DNA from 4 places in the Vibrio sp. JZG10 genome. Region 1 is predicted to be linked to each of the others. Evidence: predicted binding sites of a transcription regulator. Region 1 holds the regulator's gene; each other region holds the start of a gene.

Region 1 (4,857 bases):
ACAAGTTGATAAGAAAGAAAGGGAATACCGGAATGAGACGCAAGGAAAATAGATAAAATGCACCGTCCTTTTCGACACCTTGGTTAATTGCGATTAACTTATTGCCGAACTTGTTTTGTACCCAGTCACGCAGCAAATATCGGCTGCTTAAAAATGCTAGCGTTGCACCCACAGTACTGGCGAAAGAAACCAGTAATAAGCTCGTCCAAAAACCAAATAGAGCCGCACCAAGTAATGTAACCACAGCAGCACCAGGAATAGAAAAAGCGGTAATTGCAATGTAGGCAAAAAAGTAAATAGCTGCCGAAAAAACAAAGTTCTGATCGATGTATGTGGTCAGCGCTTCTTGTTGGGCTTTTGCATTTTCCAACGTTAAATACTGACTAAAGTTAACGCCTAAAAAGATAATGATCGCGACCAGTATTAGGCCTAATATCAGTTTCTTATTCATATTTATGATTCCAATTTGGGATATATGTAATAAGACAGAAGGAAAGTCGAAAAAATTTCACAAAAAAACCGCAGATTAGACTGCGGTTTTACAAGATAGTTTTTAAGGCCGACTTTTATTGGAGGCCGTTCATCAACTCATCTCGGCGAGCTTGAGGTACAACGCTCCAATGAGTACCGTTAATAGCCCCTTCTAGTGCCCATAACAGCTCAATGTTGACGGTTGCAGAGTGCGTATCTCTTATCGCTTTATAAGCGTTAAGTGCACCTTCCTCTTCCAGTTTTTCTACTGACTCAATGCCTGCTTTTTTCAGCATGCGTTCAGTCGCCAGTCGTAAGTTAGGCAAATCTTTTAAGCGATTAGGCTTTGTAGTTGCCTGCTGTTCTTTTTCAAGCTTTGCCTTTTTCAACGATTGGTTAGCTACTTCGATTAAGCGTTCGCTAGACTCCCATAAATCGTTGGAAATTGCGTAGTACTTTGTAACGACTGGGAAGCCACGTTTTTTATAAACGTAAGGCTTTAGCCCTTGTTTCTCGAAGTCAGATGAAGTTTGTTGGTCTGCTCTTATATGAAGCTGATTATTTACAACTAGTGCAAACATTGTTTCATCAGCGAATAGTCCGAAGCCACCAAACATTGAGCGCGACTTGATATTACCAAGTGCCTCAAATAGCTTCATAGAGTCTTTGAGTATCGGTTTATCCATGTTTTGTTATCTCGGTGTAATTAATATTACGCCACCAAAAGTCAGGTCCGAGAGAGTAGCAAACATGCGCAAAAGCAATGTCATTACAGGGTAAAGTCATCGCTTGCACACTTGCCATCGGTAACCCCGCTACCTTCCATATAGTACTATGGTTCAGGCCGGAGGCTTTGCGTCCCACCCTTTCGAATGGTTTGCCCTGTGCGTGACAGAGTGAGCATACTTCGTATATTGAATTAACATCACGTTTTACCCGTAAAAGTGTGATTTTGGTTCAATAAAAAGTGTCGACAAGCGCATGTTTGTGCATATTTGAGAATAAGGCGGGATGATCTCGAGGTTGTGAGGGAGTGTGATTTACCTACATATAAAACAGAGACTTAGAGATTCGAGGCTTTTTGTCTAACAAACCTAAGTCAGGGAAAAGTTATTTAGAGATAAAAAATAAGCGCCCTTTTAGAGCGCTTATTTGACATCGTTATATTTGGCGAATTTTAGTTCATTTTCTTCACGGTGTTTCGAATTACAAGCTCAGGTCGCATTTCGAAAATTCGCTTTTCGTGTTCTTTATCTTTGATTCGCTCAAGTAGGATCTCGAACGCATTTTTACCCACACGACGTTTAGGTTGGTGGATAGTTGTTAACGGTGGAGAGAAGTATTCCGCAAGCTCGATGTTGTCGTAGCCGATCACTGAAATATCATCAGGAACTTTGATGCCGTTTTGTTGTAGGCGGCTCATTAGGCCCAGAGCCATTGTGTCGTTAAAGCAGAATACCGCTGTCGGACGTTTGTCCATTGCTGTAATTTTATCTGCGACTAATACGGCCGTATCACATTCAAAGTTACCTTCAAGGATCCAATCTTCATTTACAGTTAGGTTTGCTTCGCTCATCGCGCGACGGAAACCTGCAATGCGCTCTTGGCAAGCAAGTTTTTCAAAGTGACCGCTTAGACAAGCAATATCAGTATGGCCATTGTCGATCAGATGTTTGGTTGCGATGTAGCCACCTTCTTCTGAGTTATCCATGATCTTGTCCGCTTGTGAGCTTTCTGGACCCCAATCCATGACCACTTTAGGAATGTCGGCATGACGGTCAAGCATCTCTTTAAGCTCTTCGGTTAAGTCAGAACACATCACTAGGATGCCATCAACACGTTTTTCAGCCAGCATACGGATGTAATCGCGTTGTTTTTCGTAAATCCCACCCGTATTACACAGAATCAGAGTGTAGCCTTGGCGGTAACAGTAGCTCTCAACCCCGTCAATCACTTCTGAGAAGAATAGGTTGGTTGACTGCGTTACTAACATGCCAATCGTACGAGTTGAGTTGCACTTTAGGCTGCGTGCAACAGCACTTGGCGCGTAATTCAACTCGTCCACGGCTTTCATTACTTTTTCTTGCGTTGCTTCTGCAACGAAACGCGTTTTATTGATAACGTGCGAAACTGTCGTAGTGGAAACGCCGGCTAAGCGAGCAACGTCTTTTATAGTGGCCATAAATGGTGTCCTGTATCGAGCTACTGAAATATGTCGTGTTGGATGTACCTGATGCTCTAATGGTTTACACCCAGCAATCTAAGGTTGGCGCTAAGTGTTTCGGCAGCGGTTGGTCCAAGCACGACAAAAGGGTACGTAGCAGCATCGGTCGATGAATTTTATCTTTTTTCTATCTGATTAGAAATTGCCATCAACCTGTTAAAAAACACAAAAACCGCTATATTTCAGCGGTTTACATATAAATCATATTTAATCGTTTGCGCTCACATTTTAGCCCTATGTGGACTGACTAGCAATGTTTTCAGCAAGAGATTTGTGTATTTGAAGTCACATTTTGACTGCTAAATAACCAAGCGTCTTTGAGCTAAGTTAAGGCAAACGAATAATATACCCAACTTACTTACATTCAGTTATTTCAGGTATACAGGAAGCCCGATAGGCGGGCTCCTTAAAAATAGGCGGCAATTATTCACCAAGAAGGTAAGCGCTGTCTAGTTTACAAAATGCAACTAATAGTTTCGCGACGCTCGAGTAGAACCCAAATTCGTCGAATTGTTTACATTTGTCTGCAAACTGAGGTAACCAAGACATCAACTGTTGCTGGATAAAGTCGTTTTGTTTAACGAAGGCTTCTTCCATGTGTTTTTCTTGCTCAAGTTCGTTTGAGCGGATGATCATGTTGCCGAGAAAGTCTAGTTCAACGGCTAAGTGGTCCGCTGGCTCTTTTAGATTTTCATCTACTTGAACGCCAAATTCTGCCATCAACTTTTCCATTTCCTCGGCGGGCTTGTCATTCAGCAAACCTGATTCACCGATGTACATCGATGCGTAAGGAAGAGCGCCGTATTTTTCTGTCTTCAAAAACAGTTCACAAAAGTCAGCAGCAAGCTCCAATTGAGCGTCTTCACGATCTTGCAATCGGTTTAGCGCATCAACTAGGCTATCAACGGCTGGTTTCAGCGACTCATTTTCACCTAAACCTGCTAGAAAACTGCGAATTTCAACACTGTGGTAGGCTTCCAGCTCTTTCTCTGTTAGCTCTTTTGCGAACAAGCTCGAAAACCACCAGTAAATTTCAGCGCGTTTTTCATTAAAAGCTTTCACTTCTTGCATCTTGGGCTCCTGAATGATGCTTCAAGTTGTGCATCACAAAGTCAATTAGGGATATCCCCTAAGTGTAATCAATTAAAATGAATAGCAGTAACTATAATTATTATGTTTTATGGTCAAAAATTAACGTTTATTAATAGCGATGGGTAAGCTTGTTTTGAATCAATAAAAACGCTAAATCTTGCTTTTTAATGTATCTATGACTAGAAATGTTACTAGTTATGAATAGAATACGTCTTGGATAATAAGAAGACAGAAAAGTGGTGTAAATGAGCTATCACGTATTAGTCGTAGAAGATGATGTTGTAACTCGTAGTAAGCTTGCGGGATATTTCCAAAATGAGGGTTACCAAGTCAGCGAAGCAGAGAGTGGCGCAGAAATGCGTGAGGTCCTGCAAGCGGGTGATGTAGACCTAATCATGCTGGATATCAACCTGCCGGGTGAAGACGGCCTGATGCTTACTCGTGAATTACGTAGCCAATCGGATATTGGTATCATATTAGTAACAGGACGCACGGATAGCATTGATAAAATCGTAGGCCTAGAAATGGGCGCTGACGATTATGTGACAAAACCTTTTGAACTGAGGGAATTGTTGGTTCGCGTTAAAAACTTGCTGTGGCGTATTTCAGCAGCGCGTAGCGGTAGCGCGAAAGCGAACGAAACCAGTGAAGAACATATTGTACGTTTTGGAGAGTGGACATTCGACATTCAACGTCGTGCGCTGAGCCGTAACGGCGAACCCGTAAAATTGACCAAAGCAGAATACGAACTTTTGGTGGCGTTATCGTCTTACCCTAACCAGGTGTTAAGTCGCGAGCGTATTTTGAATATGATCAGCCACCGAGTTGATGCTCCCAATGATCGTACTATTGATGTTCTTATTCGACGTATGCGCGCAAAAATGGAGTTTGATCCAAAGAACCCACAAATTTTTGTGACGGTGCACGGCGAAGGCTATATGTTTGCTGGTGATTAAACTGAACAAACCTAAGTCTTAAAAAAGAAAAAGGAGAGCTTCGGCTCTCCTTTTTTGTGGTTTCAAGATAGTACTACTTTGCTTCAACCATTGGTGTTTGGCCGACAGTATCAC
Region 2 (4,857 bases), 260 kb from region 1:
TGCATCAAAAGTGAATATTACTTATTAAACGAGCTCCAATCCTACAAAAAACAGCGCAGCTCTAATTGCTGCGCTATTTCGTGTTCCAAACCGAGAAAAACCTATTCACTCTCGATTAAGTACACTTCTTCAGAGAAGCGCCTTAAGCCTTTTTTAGCAATTTTAGGATGGTTTTCATCAGCTTCATCTACGTTCAAGCAGGTAACTTTGTAACCTGAAAATAACTGCTCAATCTCTTCAACTGGCACGCTAAATGGAGGCCCCGCCATCTCTTCTTGAGGATAGTTGAGTGTAACAAGCAAAATACGACCGCCTGGATTCAAAAGTTGCTTGAGGCGCTCTACATACTCCTCTCGCATATCTTGCGGTAAAGCAACCAACGCGGCGCGATCATAAATGATATCGGCTTGAGATACTGGAGCAGTGAAAAAGTCCCCAGTATAAATAGAAAGCTCATCAAATTGATAAAGCTCGTGCATACCATTAACAGGCGTCACGGTTGGCGTATAAAAATGTTCAGCAAAAAAGGCACGAACAGCGATATGGCTCAGCTCAACACCTTCAACTGAATCATGCTTCATCGCCAACCAAATCAAGTCTTCTGACTTTCCACACAAAGGCACTAACACTTTGTCTTCACGCTTTGGGTTTGTGTGTTGCCAATATGCAGGTAATAGCGGGTTTACATCTTCCAAGTGAAATCCGATTTGATTACTGGCCCATTTATTATGCCAAAACTCTTGGTCTCTCATTTTACTTTCTACTTGTCGGCTGATTTTCATTTTGAGAAGTAAGACTAACGATTTTTTTCAATTTGTCTATGCCGTTCATCTTTGGTTAATACAGCGGTGATAGGATGTAAACGTTCTTATAGGAACCACGCCTTTATCTGATAAACAGAATAAAGAAAAGAGAAATGGTGATCTAACGCACGATTCCACTTCAAGACAAAACTGAAACCTTGGAATCTTTCGTAATGACCCCATTAATAAGTTAGTACCTGATTTGCCGAACTTAGCGACCTTTATGTTCCCTATTTTCTAAGTACAAGCAAGTTAAGGAGAGTGAATGAGCTTATTTCTTCGTACTACAGCATTGATGCTTTTGGTACTTAGCCGTGCACCGGCATTTGCCGCACTTCCAATTACCCCAGCGCCGAGTGGCGATCAAAATCGTTCAACAAGCCAAAACGAAGTTTGTTCGAAACTCTTTAAACATAGCCTTAGCGGCTTGTATGGTATTCAGTCAATCGACGCAACTCCAACTCAGCCATACACTGACTTCGACATTCTTTACAGCAAAGCTCACCAAGCACAATTTGAGCTTGAAACTATCTGTAAAAGTACCGCACTTCTTAATGATGCTCAGCCATACTTCGCAGGCGTAAAGTCCAAACAACGAGCAGAAGAAAAAATAGCTTTGGAGTTAGATGGAAAAGTCGAACGCATTACTGACCTAGCCCGTGCCACGATTGTTGCTGAAGACGTCGCGAGCTTAGTCTCCATTTATGAAACCTTAGAGCGTGAAACAACAATTGTTAAAGTAAAAAATCGCTTCAAAAAACCTGGTCCTTCAGGCTATAGAGACTTGAACTTACTCGTTCGTTTACCAAAGACAAATCTAGTTGCGGAAGTTCAACTGCACTTAAAAGCCATCGCAGATGTGAAAAGCGGTCCTGAACACGACCTATACGAAAAAATCCAGAAACTAGAACGCCAAGCGATGATGGAGAAACGCGAACTAAGCGAACTAGAACTCGCTTCTATTCGCAACATGCGTGCACAGTCTAAAAACTTGTACCAACAAGCATGGCAACCATACTTAACAACGCACCTAGAAGCAGCGTAATCCATATCATTAAGATATACTCAAAAACAGAAAAACCACCGCATTGCGGTGGTTTTCGTTTATATGCGACACAAGTTTTACGCAAAAAAAAGACCACGCCTTAGCGTGATCCATTTATTCGGCTTACTGTACTTTCTTCAGGTTTTCTACACGAGCTTTTAACTTCTGACCCGGGCGAAAAGTCACTACACGTCGAGCAGTAATTGGAATATCTTCACCGGTTTTCGGGTTACGACCAGGTCGTTCATTCTTGTCACGAAGATCAAAGTTACCAAAACCTGACAGTTTTACCTGTTCGCCACTTTCCAGTGCCTTACGAATCTCTTCAAAGAACACTTCCACCGTTTCCTTGGCGTCCCGCTTACTAAATCCTAATTTATCAAACAGGTTTTCTGCCAGTTCGGCTTTTGTGAGCGCCATAAAACTTTCCTCAAAGCTATGTTAAACAATGCTACGTTAGTGTAGCGCCAGAGCAGTTTTACCCTACCAATTCAACAACATATCGGGGTTACATCAGGAAGTGTATGACAAGCTTATGATTTTCGCCAACTTTTTTCTTGGCGAACAAAAGGAATAGCACTATGTAAATTATTGTTAAACGCCAACATTTTGATATTTTTGTTTTTGTTTTCTCTTTAATAGGAAAAACATCCAGCTGATAAAACTAAAAGTAGTTTAAATATCAACATTAATCACTATTTAATAAAAATATCAGAGATTGGTTATTTAACAGACACTTGACATAGAACTTGTCGTAAATTCAGTGATTTGTATGTAACTCGATACGTAACAATTGAACTAAATGGTATGACCACCTGGCTTTGTAACTGTGCTTAGAAAGCTTGATTAAACCCACGCTTCTCACTGTTCAGCGATGACGCAATATATAAAGGTTGATAATGTGGTTCTTCGTGTATCTCCACATTAGCTCCTTACACTTCATCTAGGCGACCATGATTAATCAAATCATAAATATTCTTTTCCCTGTTTTTGCTCTTGTCGGCGTCGGCTATTTGGTAGGTTGTTACATCAAGCCTGACTTTCGTCCAATCAACCGCATTAACATTGAGGTTTTCACACCTGCGCTGGTGTTTTCTTCGCTCGTTAGCATGCCGTTAGGCTCGAATCAGGGACCACTCCTTTTTGCAGCAATTGTCGCGGTTTTGGTTCCCGCACTACTCATGATCCCTGTATGTCGATTGACGTCACTGTCGTTTAAAACCTGGGCACCACCACATATGTTTCGCAATAGCGGAAACCTTGCTATTCCTTTGTTTACCTATACGTTTGGAGAAATTGCGCTATCCTCAGCAGTACTGCTATTTGTCGTGTCAGCATGCTTGCACATTAGTTTAGGTGTAATGCTACTTAGTCATGGCAACCCTTTTAAGCAAATAGTCAAGATGCCAATCTTTTTAGCTGCGTCGTTGGCTCTGTTTCTCAACGTGTCAAATGTGGGTGCATGGGCACCTTTATACGAAGCGACCGCTCTACTTGGCCAAGCGGCAGTACCCGTGATGCTTTTATCCCTGGGGGCGCAAATGTGTCATTTAAGAGTGGACGGTTTAAAGGTTGGTGTATTGTGTACCGTGCAGTCGCTTGCAACTGGGGCGGTTGCATTTGCACTTATTTATTGGTTAATTCCCCTTCCAACGATGCAATTGCAAATGATGGTACTCTTCACAATGCTGCCACCAGCCGTCATGAATTACCTATTTGCGGAAAGGCTGAATATAGAGCCCATGAAAGTGGCGTCAATGGTACTATTTGGCAACTTTTTCAGTATTCTTACGCTGCCACTTCTGCTTAGCTATACCCTCTCACTCGCTGCCTAGCCGCCAATAAGCTAGCGTTAGCGTCTGTTGGCTGAAAAACGATATATGCCAAGTCTCGATTAAGCGTTACCTCAAGTTTGGTCCAGATTTTTGAGGTTGTTGGAGGTGACGTAAACGGCCTAGTACGTGAATCACAATAAGATAATGCTCAACATAAAAAAACCCTGCCGATTTGACAGGGTTTTTAGTTTCTTAAGAGAGATAGTTCGTCTAACGCTTAGTCACGTAGAGCAGCACCAAACTTCTCAGAAACGTGAGCAACGATAGCGTCAACCGCACCAGCGATATCTGCATCTTCAAGCGTACGCTCAAGTGACTGTAGAGTCAGAGCGATTGCTAGGCTCTTCTTACCTTCTTCAACGCCTTTACCTACGTAAACGTCGAACAGTTTCGCATCTTTAAGGAACTCGCCACCTTGCTCTAGACAAGCGTTAACGATGTCACCAGATGCAACAGCTTCATCCACTACTACCGCGATATCACGACGGTTTGAAGGGAATTTAGAAAGTGCTACCGCTTCTGGGATCACTTTGCTGTTGATTGCAGACCATTCGATTTCGAATACGATAGTACGACCGTTTAGACCGAACTTACGCTCAAGCTCAGGGTGAATGGTACCGATCACGCCCACTTCTTTGCCATCTACGATGATTGCCGCAGATTGACCTGGATGAAGCGCTGGGTGCTTAGCTGCTGCGAAAGAGTACGCTTTTTCGTTCGCAGATAGCTCTAGAATCGCTTCTAGATCGCCCTTAAGGTCAAAGAAATCAACCGTGTTAGTTTCGATATCCCAATGCTCTTCACCGCGAGTACCAGCAATAACACCTGCAAGCATAGGCTCTTGGCGCATGCCGTTTTCTGCAGATTCACATGGGATGAAACGTAGACCGTATTCGAATAGACGAACACGTGGCTGTTGACGCTTCTGGTTGTGAACAACCGTGTTCAGCAGACCTTGGATAAGACCAAGACGCATTGCTGACATATCTGCAGAAATTGGGTTTGGAAGCACTAGAGGCTCAACACCAGGTACAACTAGCTTTTGTTGCTCAGGCTCAACGAAGCTGTATGTAATTGCTTCGTGGTAACCACGGTCAACAAGAAGATCACGAACGCGTTTCAGTGGAAGATCCGCTTCAACGTGGTTGTGCATCTTAAGTGCTGCAGCTGGGTG
Region 3 (4,857 bases), on a different contig from region 1:
ATCATCCCTTTCGCCATTTCATGACGAAATTGCTCAAAAGCTTCTGGATCTCGCTCTGCCATTCGAACCATTTCATCGAATGGCGGAAGCGTTTGAGAAGAGTAGTGACGTAGAGTAGACATCAATGTTCTCCAAATCCTTATGGAAATTGCCTTTAGTTACTAAAAGCCTATACCACTAGAAAGAGGAGAGAGGATGAATTCTTCAGCCGTCTCATTTATAAGAGAAGCTTTCAGGCGTGAGATTGAATAAGTGCGGCATGTCGATGTTTGTTTGTGGTGGTTACTGCAGTTGTTGGATGCGGTACACACAGCGTCTTTGACCGCTGATGATATGCTCGGTGCGCTCTATTTTGGTGTCACGTCCAAGCAAAGACTGAAAGACGCTCAATTCCGATTGGCACAAGCTTGGGCAGCGAGTTGCGGCTTTACAAATCGGGCAGTGATTTTCGATCAAGATAAATCCGTTCTCATCTTGCTCAAGCTCGGCCATATAGCCTTCTTGTTCTCTTAGTGTCACAAGAGTTTCTAGTTTGCCTTGCAGAGAGTTACATTGCTCAAGATGCTGACGATAACTTTGTAACGTGAGTTTTTCCCTTTCTGATGTGACTTTTTCCAGTCCATCTTTGCCAAAAATATGTTCGACAGCTTCTATAAACTGAATGGTCAACTCACCGTGACGGTCAGCAAATTGCTCATGACCTTTTTGAGTGAGAGACCAATGACGAGCAGGGCGACCAACTTTTACTTTGACGTCATGAATAGACAGGATGCCATCATCTTCTAAACTCTGCAGGTGCTGACGCGCCCCCATAGTTGTCATACCCAGCTCAGAAGAGAGTTGTTTTGCAGTGACGGAACCATCACGCTTAACGATTTGCAATATCCTATCTACGGTCTTCATATACCCACCATTTATACGTCAGTACATATTATGCGCGATAGGGTTAGTAAAGAAAAGTGTTGACTTAGTTTGAGTGTGGATTTGTAGGGGCTATGTTCATATGAGCCAATATACGTCGTCATTCTGAACTGCGAGGAACGAGGTGATTCAGAATCTATCGTTCGGTTGTGCAATGGTTATGGTGAGAGGGAGAGAATAGGAGTTTGCTGTTATTAGATTCTTAGTCTCGCTGGAGCTCGCTAGAATGACGAGTTCTTTTGATTTAGAGCTTATTAAAGTCACCGTCATTCTAAACAACGAGGAATGAGTGTGATTCAGAATCTATCGTCCGGCTGTGTAGGGGTTATGGTGAGAAGGAGAGAATAGGAGTTTGCTGTTACTGGATTTTTTAGTCTCGCTGGAGCTCGCGAGAGTGGCGAACTCTTTTGATTTAGAGCTAATTAAAGTAACCGTCATTCTGAACAACGAGGAACGAGGTGATTCAGAATCTATTGTCCGGCTGTGCGGAAAGAAAGGCTCAAACTCAGATTGAGCTAGAGCCTCGAGAAATGCTTAAAGAATAATATCACGCACTTCTGGATCTTTACGATCTAGGTAGTGAGTCGACTTAATGCGACGAATAGTACGGCATCGACCACGCACGAGCAGCGTTTCTGTGGTTGCGATATTGCCTTGGCGAGAGATGCCTTCCAGCAAGTCACCTTTAGTGATGCCTGTAGCTGAAAATACCACATTGTCGCTACGAGCCATGTCTTCCATTTTGAGGACAACATTCGCTTTTACGCCCATTTCATCGCAGCGTTTTAGTTCGTCTGCGCCGTAAATGCGGTTTTCTTCAGTATCGCCTTTTACTTCGTGACGCGGAAGTAGACGACCGTGCATGTCACCGTCTAGCGCTCGAATCACCGCGGCTGAGACGACCCCTTCTGGCGCGCCGCCAATACAGTACATCATGTCCACTTCACTGTCTGGCATACAAGTCAGAATAGAGGCAGCCACGTCACCATCAGGCACCGCAAAGACACGTACGCCCATTGCTTGCATTTCTGCAATAACGTCATCGTGGCGAGGTTTCGCAAGGGTAATAACGACTAAGGTATCAAGTGGTTTGTTCAGGGCTTTTGCTACGTTCTCTAGGTTCTCTTTTAACGGCTTTTCTAAATCAATTGCGCCTTTTGCACCAGGGCCAACAACCAGTTTTTCCATGTACATATCTGGCGCTTTAAGAAAGCTGCCTTTCTCACCTGCGGCAAGTACGGCTAGTGCGTTGGATTGCCCCATTGCGGTCATGCGAGTCCCTTCAATCGGGTCGACTGCAATATCCACTTCATCACCACCAATACCCACTTGCTCACCAATGTATAGCATTGGCGCATCATCGATTTCACCCTCACCAATGACAATTTCACCACTGATATCTGTTTTGTTCAGTAGGATGCGCATAACTTCAACAGCTGCGCCATCGGCTGCATTTTTATCGCCACGGCCAAGCCATTTGTAACCAGCCAAAGCTGCACCTTCAGTCACACGGGAAAATGCCATTGCTAAATCGCGTTTCATGATGTCTCCAAGTAAGCAAGAGGGAAGAAGAATTTGCGCGGCGATTCTATCACAACGTAGGGTAAACGTTTGCCTTTTTGCGGAGCTTTTACTTTATCTAACTTGAATTTGATCAATACTTAGGGCGATTTTCAGCGTGGCGGGAGGCAAAATTCTTGCTCAAAAATGCTTCGGCGATAAGAAAAGTCAGCGTTTAGTGAGATTGCGCCGATTTTTTGACCGAATGATGCGAAATATCGAATATAGTGAGTGTTTCTCATCGCGACGCTGAGTAGAATGAACCTTATATAGGTTAGGTGTGCATCAATCTCGCACATCGTCCCAACGGAATAACATAGGTAGGCCAAGATGTCTTTTGAAGTACTAGAACAACTAGAATCTAAAATTCAAACTGCAGTTGACACAATCACTCTTCTTCAGATGGAAGTCGAAGAGCTGAAAGAAGATAAAGCAAAACTTGCGGAAGAAGCGAACGAGCTTCGCTCTCAACGTGAAGAGCTAGAGCAAAAAGCACAACAAGCACAGCAAGAGCATGCGCAATGGCAAGAGCGCATTCGTGCACTACTTGGCAAAATGGACGAAGTGGAATAATTCGGCTTCTTCATTCTAAATTAAAAACACCCGCGTTAAGCGGGTGTTTGTGTTTTGGGCAAGTTGAAAATCGTTAGGACAAGCTCGATTCTGATAGCCAAGATAAGGTCCTATAACTTAGGTACCTAAGACTCGTTATTCTTCTTCATCCAACTCTAAATCAATATTCAATGGCTCAGGCGACAGGATGATCCCAGTGCTATCAGCATAAATATAATCTTCAGGTAAGAAGCTGACGCCGCCAAAGTTGACTGGTACATCTAATTCGCCGATACCCTGGCTGGTCGCTCCAACAGGAATAGAAGCGAGGGCTTGAATGCCTAAGTTCATATCTTCAAGTTCATCTACTTCACGAACACAGCCGTAAACGACAATGCCTTCCCACTCGTTTTCTTCCGCAATAGTTGCGATTTCTGCATCGATAAGGGCTTTACGTAGGGAACCGCCACCGTCAATTAACAAAACGCGACCAAGTCCATCTTGCTCTAATGTCTCGCGGATCAACGAATTATCTTCAAAACACTTGATGGTGGTGATTTGCCCGGCAAATGAAGCGCGACCGCCAAAATTACTGAACATTGGTTCAACCACATCTACCTGATCGAGGTAGATATCACAGAGTGCTGAGGTATTGTATTCCATAGCGTACCTTTCTAAACAGAAATTGGTTGTCTTTGAGTATATCTAGGCATTAAGTCAATGCAATGACAATCCTTTTTTAACTTACTAGAGTTTGAGCTACCACAATTGTTGCAAACAAAACGTTGGTGACTAAAGAGCATTTCACGATGACTGGCATCATTGGTGCTATCTGAGCGGGCTTTTGTGTATGCCAAACCGCTTTACCATGATCGGCCACGAAATAAATACTAAGTAAAAATGGCAAGCTAATCCAAACGGGTTTGTCTTGAATTAACAAGTAAGCCGCAAAGGCAAGAATAGCACCGCCAAGTAAAACAAAGTGGTACTGCTTGGCTTTGCGTTGACCCAAACGCACTGCGACCGTGCGTTTACCACACTCTCGGTCGTTCTCGATATCACGCATATTGTTGATGTTGAGTACTGCAACGGCGAGTAAACCGCAGCCTAGAGCAGGTAAGAATAGCGTGGTATCTACGTGACCAGTATGCAAGAAATAGGTACCGGAGACGCCGAGTAAACCAAAAAACAAGAAAACTGAAATATCGCCAAGCCCCACGTAACCGTATGGTTTGCTACCCATGGTGTAAGCAATCGCCGCGAGGATGGCTAAAATTCCCAGCCCGATAAACGTCACAATGCTTTCTAGTGAGCTTAGTGAATAGAAAACTAACACTAAGCCAGAAATGGCGGTCAGAACGATGTTAAAGATAATCGCCTGTTTCATCTGTTTCGCACTTACCGCGCCAGACTGCATCGCTCGTAATGGGCCAAGGCGTTTGTCGTTATCTGTACCTTGAACGGCATCGCCATAGTCGTTTGCCAGGTTGGACAGAATTTGCAGCAATGTCGCGGTTACGAAAGCCATGATGGCAATCGTCAGTGAGAAATGACCCGCCGAGTAGGCGAGTACGCTACCTGTTAAGATAGAGACCAATGCCAGAGGTAATGTTTTTGGACGAGCGGCTTCAAGCCAGATCTGTAAAGATTGTTTCATGGAAATTTCGTGCTAGTAACCAATGTGCCCAGTATAAGCACAAAGAGGCAGATACGCTATTGACCTAAAACAACTCAACTAAAAGTCAAAGGGTGAAGTAGAAGGAAAGCAGTTTCGATATTTGAGGCGATAAAATAGCCCTCTTTTTGGAAAGTGGAGGGTACGGA
Region 4 (4,857 bases), on a different contig from region 1:
TGCAGTATGACAGGGCCACCATCAAGCTCTTCCGTTACAAAGTGCACACTCGTACCATGTTCTTTGTCGCCAGCATCTATTGCTCTCTGGTGTGTGTGTAGCCCAGGATATTTTGGTAGAAGAGAAGGGTGGATATTGATCATCTTACCCATGTAATGAGAAACAAACTCGCTGCTCAGAATACGCATGTAGCCCGCCAGAATAATCACGTCTGGTTGGTATTCATCGATTTGACTCATTAGCTCTGCATCAAAGCTTTCACGCGAGTCGAATGCTTTAGGGTCGACAAAGTGACCGTCTACATCAAACTTTTTTGCACGTTCTAAACCAAAAGCATCTGCTTTGTTAGAGAACACGGCTGCCACTCGTGCGTTTGGCATGCTGTTTTCGCAAGCTTCCAAGATAGCTTGCAGGTTACTTCCGTTACCCGAGATGAGGACCACAATGTTTTTTAGGGTATGGTTTTTCATGATGTCGAGAGTGCCTTGGTATTGTAGGTTAGAGTTATGTAGCTTCTAAACTACCTACTAATAGAATGGTTTTTATTGTTCTAGATAGCAAAATGAGGACCTAGTCATCTAGTGTCCTCATTCTTTTTATCTTGTGAGCTCGATTTGCAAATTATTGGATTTCAACTTGCTCTTCATTCGCTTCAGCTTGCGCGATTTGACCAATCACCCATGCGTTTTCACCTTCTTCTTGAAGAAGAGCAACCGCGGCTTCCGCTTGGTCTTTAGGTAGTGCAACGATTAGACCCACACCACAGTTGAACGTACGGTACATTTCGTGTGTGTCGACGTTGCCTTTCTCTTGTAGCCACTTGAAGATCACTGGCCATTCCCAGCTGCTACCATCGATAACTGCTTTTGTACCTTCAGGCAGCACACGTGGGATGTTTTCCCAGAAACCACCACCAGTGATATGAGAAATCGCATGGATGTCGTGTTTCTCAATCATCTTAAGTGCTGATTTGATGTAAATCTTCGTTGGTTCTAGTAGGTGCTCACCGATAGTGCGACCTGCTAGTTCTTCGTTCTTATCTGCACCAGATACTTCTAGGATTTTACGGATAAGGGAGTAACCGTTTGAGTGTGGACCGCTTGAGCCAACAGCGATAAGTGCATCACCAGCAGCGACTTTCGTGCCGTCGATCACGTCTTCTTTTTCGACTACGCCAACACAGAAACCAGCTACGTCGTAGTCTTCGCCTTCATACATGCCAGGCATCTCCGCAGTTTCGCCACCAATTAGGGCACAACCTGCTTGAATACAGCCTTCCGCGATACCTGAAACAACATCCGCAGCGGTATCAACGTCTAGCTTGCCTGTTGCGTAATAATCTAGGAAGAACAGTGGCTCTGCGCCTTGCACGATAAGATCATTTACACACATCGCAACAAGGTCGATGCCGATAGTGTCGTGCTTGTTCATATCCAGTGCTAGGCGAAGCTTAGTACCTACGCCATCAGTACCAGAAACCAGTACAGGTTGTTTGTATTTGGTTGGCAATTCGCATAGCGCGCCAAAACCACCGATACCACCCATAACTTCAGGGCGACGAGTACGTTTTACCGCACCCTTAATACGATCCACAAGCGCGTTGCCTGCATCAATATCTACACCAGCGTCTTTATAGCTAAGAGAAGAGTTGTTACCACTCACAGGGAAGTCCTCGGTATTAAGTTGGATATGAAAACGGCGCTATTCTAACAGTGCTTAAACATAGATAGCAAACGTTTGCGTCTGTTTTTTTCTTTAGTGATTTATCCTGATATCCCTGTAAAAATCATGTATAATCTGAAGGTTTGTTTAAATATTGCCAACTATAGCCGGAGATGGACATGAAAGTTGTTGAAGTAAAGCACCCTCTAGTAAAACATAAAATTGGTCTAATGAGAGAAGGTGACATCAGCACAAAACGTTTTCGTGAGTTAGCGACTGAGGTCGGTAGCCTACTTACTTACGAAGCAACGTCAGACTTTGAAACAGAAAAAGTGACCATTGATGGTTGGAACGGTCCGGTAGAAGTAGACCAAATTAAAGGTAAAAAAGTAACCGTAGTACCAATCCTACGTGCAGGTCTAGGCATGATGGACGGTGTTCTTGAGCACATGCCAAGCGCACGTATCAGTGTTGTTGGTATTTACCGTGATGAAGAAACACTTGAGCCAGTTCCTTACTTCAACAAGCTTGCTTCTAACATCGATGAGCGTATTGCGCTTGTTGTTGACCCAATGCTTGCAACAGGTGGTTCTATGATTGCTACGATCGATCTTCTAAAAGAGAAAGGTTGTAACCAAATCAAAGTGTTGGTACTTGTTGCTGCACCAGAAGGTATTGAAGCGCTAGAAAAAGCACACCCAGATGTGGAGTTATACACTGCGGCAATCGATGAGAAGCTAAATGACAAAGGCTACATCGTACCGGGTCTAGGTGATGCAGGTGATAAGATCTTCGGTACTAAGTAATTCTTTAATGTATTACTACGACTGAACAGAAAAAACAAAGGCTTGGTGAAAACCAAGCCTTTTTTATATCTATAATACGAGAAGAATAAAATGCGCCACTCAGTAAAGCAGCGCAGACGCACTATTTCGCGTTCTCTTCTTCCATTTGTGCGTTATCTACAACGTGGTTTTCACCTAAATCGTTTGGTAACACAAGGTTAAGAATAATTGCCACGATACCGCATAGGCTCACACCTTGTAGGCTGAACTCACCAATACCGAAAGCCATACCGCCAATACCAAATACAAGTGTTACGGCAACGATCACTAGGTTGCGAGACTTATGTAAATCAACGTTATTCTTGATCAGTGTGTTGAGGCCTACTGTGGCGATAGAGCCGAAAAGCAGAATCATGATGCCGCCCATGACAGGCACAGGAATTGTTTGAAGAACCGCACCTAGCTTACCTACCAATGCAAGTACGATTGCAGTGATCGCAGCCCAAGTCATGATCACAGGGTTAAATGCTTTGGTTAGCATTACCGCTCCTGTAACTTCACTGTAAGTGGTGTTTGGTGGAGCACCCACCATCGAGGCTGCGATAGTTGCCACCCCGTCACCTGCGATTGTGCGATGAAGGCCAGGTTTTTTCAGGTAGTTTTTACCTGTAACGTTTGAGATAGCAAGCATGTCACCTACGTGCTCTACCGCAGGTGCGATAGCGACAGGAATCATGAACAAGATTGCGTTTATGTTGAACTCTGGCGCGGTGAAGTTTGGCATAGCTAGCCAAGCCGCTTGTGTTACAGGAGTGAAATCAACCACCCCGTAGAATAGAGAAACAGAGTAACCAGCAAGAATACCACCAACAATAGGAACGAGCTTCAAGAAGCCTTTTGCAAAAACGCTTAGTACAATGGTTGTGAGCAGTGAGACCGCCGAGATGATGATCGCAGCATCACCATTAACAAGCTGTGCAGCACCATCACCGGTTTTACCTACCGCCATGTTCACTGCTGTTGGAGCAAGGCCAAGACCAATCACCATGATCACAGGGCCAACGACAACAGGCGGGAGAATTTTATGGATGAATCCAACACCGCGCACTTTGATCATCGCCCCTAAAGCCACATAAACCAGGCCCGCTGCCATTAAGCCGCCCATCGTTGCGCCGATACCCCAAGTTTGGATACCGAACATAATAGGAGCAATAAACGCAAAAGAAGAGGCAAGGAAGATGGGAACAGAACGTTTAGTCATTAATTGGAAGAGGAGAGTACCGACACCGGCACCAAAGAGGGCGACATTTGGATCAAGGCCAGTTAACAGCGGCACAAGCACCAAAGCACCAAAAGCGACAAAGAGCATTTGAGCGCCTTGTAACGCGTTTTTCATAATAATTCCCTATTTTCAAGATACGCAGACAAATCCGGCGAATACTATCATCCTGCAATCGTTTGCAACGTTGCATGGATCAAACTTTCGATTGAATTTTTCCCATAAATAGCGTTTTTGAGAGTTAGTTGCTTGCAAATTGGCCTCTTTTACGAGTCTTGCGTGACGATGAAAAATGAACTGTCTAACTTGTTGAGATAGCTGGATAAGCAATGAGTTTATTATGAAAAACAACACTAGAGTGCTCGTTGAGACCCGAGTTAACAAAGCTGGTCGTAATACAGACAATTTACTCAGTACTTACCTTGCTCAAGATTTGATAGTTGCTTATTATTCGGGTTCTTGTTCAGAGGATTATAAAAACTATGCGCTATTTAGCTCTCTTACTGATAGGTTGGTTGTCCCTACCAGTATATGCATTAACTCAGGTGGATATCTATCGTGCCGAAGTGGTTATCGACAGTGAGCAGAACGACGGTGAGTCTCTGGCTCGTCAACAAGGTATGCAGGATGTGATTGTTCGAGCGACCGGTTCTCAATCCTCTTTAAGCAATCCAGTGATTAAAAAGGCACTTGGTTCAAGTGCGCGTTACATTTCCCAACTGAGCTATGGGCAGGTTGATGGAAAAGCGAGCTTAAAAATGTTGTTTAACAGTGACCAAATCAGCTCGCTTTTAACACAAGCTCAATTGCCATCTTGGTCGCCAAATCGTGCCAATATTTTGGTTTGGATGGTGGAAGAACAGGGATACGATCGTAATATTGCTTGGGAGCATTCCGACTCTTCAAACGCTGTAGCACTTCGCAGTGCTGCGAAATCGAGAGGCTTGCCGATCACGATCCCGGTTGGTGATTTTGATGATGTAACTGGTGTTAATGTTTCTGATCTTTGGGGCGGCTTTATTGAGCCAATTGGCCAAGCGAGCCAGCGCTACCCAGCGGATGCCGTTTTAGTTGTGCGCGCTCAAGGTGAACAAATTCGCTGGACGTTATACGATCAATCACCAATGAGAA

The links. The regulator PurR, encoded in region 1, represses purine synthesis genes. The targets are predictions, from matches to a motif close to TNANGNAAACGTTTNCNTNA.
Region 2: ihfA (integration host factor subunit alpha) is a predicted target of PurR. The motif match lies at 2,445-2,464, and genes of this name have one in related genera.
Region 3: glpX (class II fructose-bisphosphatase) is a predicted target of PurR. The motif match lies at 2,521-2,540, and genes of this name have one in related genera.
Region 4: purM (phosphoribosylformylglycinamidine cyclo-ligase) is a predicted target of PurR. The motif match lies at 1,726-1,745, and genes of this name have one in related genera.

Annotation. Positions count from the first base shown of each region.
Region 1 is NZ_JBSUGE010000001.1:561,749-566,605, reverse strand. It holds gene ACWYVB_RS02570 (TVP38/TMEM64 family protein) at 1-451, opposite strand, end outside; gene ACWYVB_RS02565 (TfoX/Sxy family DNA transformation protein) at 567-1,157, opposite strand; cyclic di-GMP riboswitch class I at 1,274-1,363, opposite strand; gene purR (HTH-type transcriptional repressor PurR) at 1,649-2,653, opposite strand; gene torD (molecular chaperone TorD) at 3,119-3,766, opposite strand; gene torR (two-component system response regulator TorR) at 4,033-4,743, shown strand; gene elyC (envelope biogenesis factor ElyC) at 4,817-4,857, opposite strand, start outside.
Region 2 is NZ_JBSUGE010000001.1:301,283-306,139, forward strand. It holds gene purT (formate-dependent phosphoribosylglycinamide formyltransferase) at 1-28, shown strand, start outside; gene ACWYVB_RS01410 (thiopurine S-methyltransferase) at 102-752, opposite strand; gene ACWYVB_RS01415 (RelA/SpoT domain-containing protein) at 1,069-1,848, shown strand; gene ihfA (integration host factor subunit alpha) at 1,972-2,268, opposite strand; gene ACWYVB_RS01425 (AEC family transporter) at 2,802-3,683, shown strand; gene pheT (phenylalanine--tRNA ligase subunit beta) at 3,901-4,857, opposite strand, start outside.
Region 3 is NZ_JBSUGE010000037.1:10,540-15,396, forward strand. It holds gene ACWYVB_RS23460 (DUF3135 domain-containing protein) at 1-122, opposite strand, end outside; gene ACWYVB_RS23465 (helix-turn-helix transcriptional regulator) at 283-903, opposite strand; gene glpX (class II fructose-bisphosphatase) at 1,456-2,463, opposite strand; gene zapB (cell division protein ZapB) at 2,812-3,054, shown strand; gene rraA (ribonuclease E activity regulator RraA) at 3,190-3,696, opposite strand; gene ACWYVB_RS23485 (1,4-dihydroxy-2-naphthoate polyprenyltransferase) at 3,773-4,690, opposite strand.
Region 4 is NZ_JBSUGE010000014.1:37,442-42,298, reverse strand. It holds gene purN (phosphoribosylglycinamide formyltransferase) at 1-470, opposite strand, end outside; gene purM (phosphoribosylformylglycinamidine cyclo-ligase) at 622-1,662, opposite strand; gene upp (uracil phosphoribosyltransferase) at 1,842-2,468, shown strand; gene ACWYVB_RS15915 (uracil-xanthine permease family protein) at 2,590-3,843, opposite strand; gene ACWYVB_RS15910 (DUF2066 domain-containing protein) at 4,209-4,857, shown strand, end outside.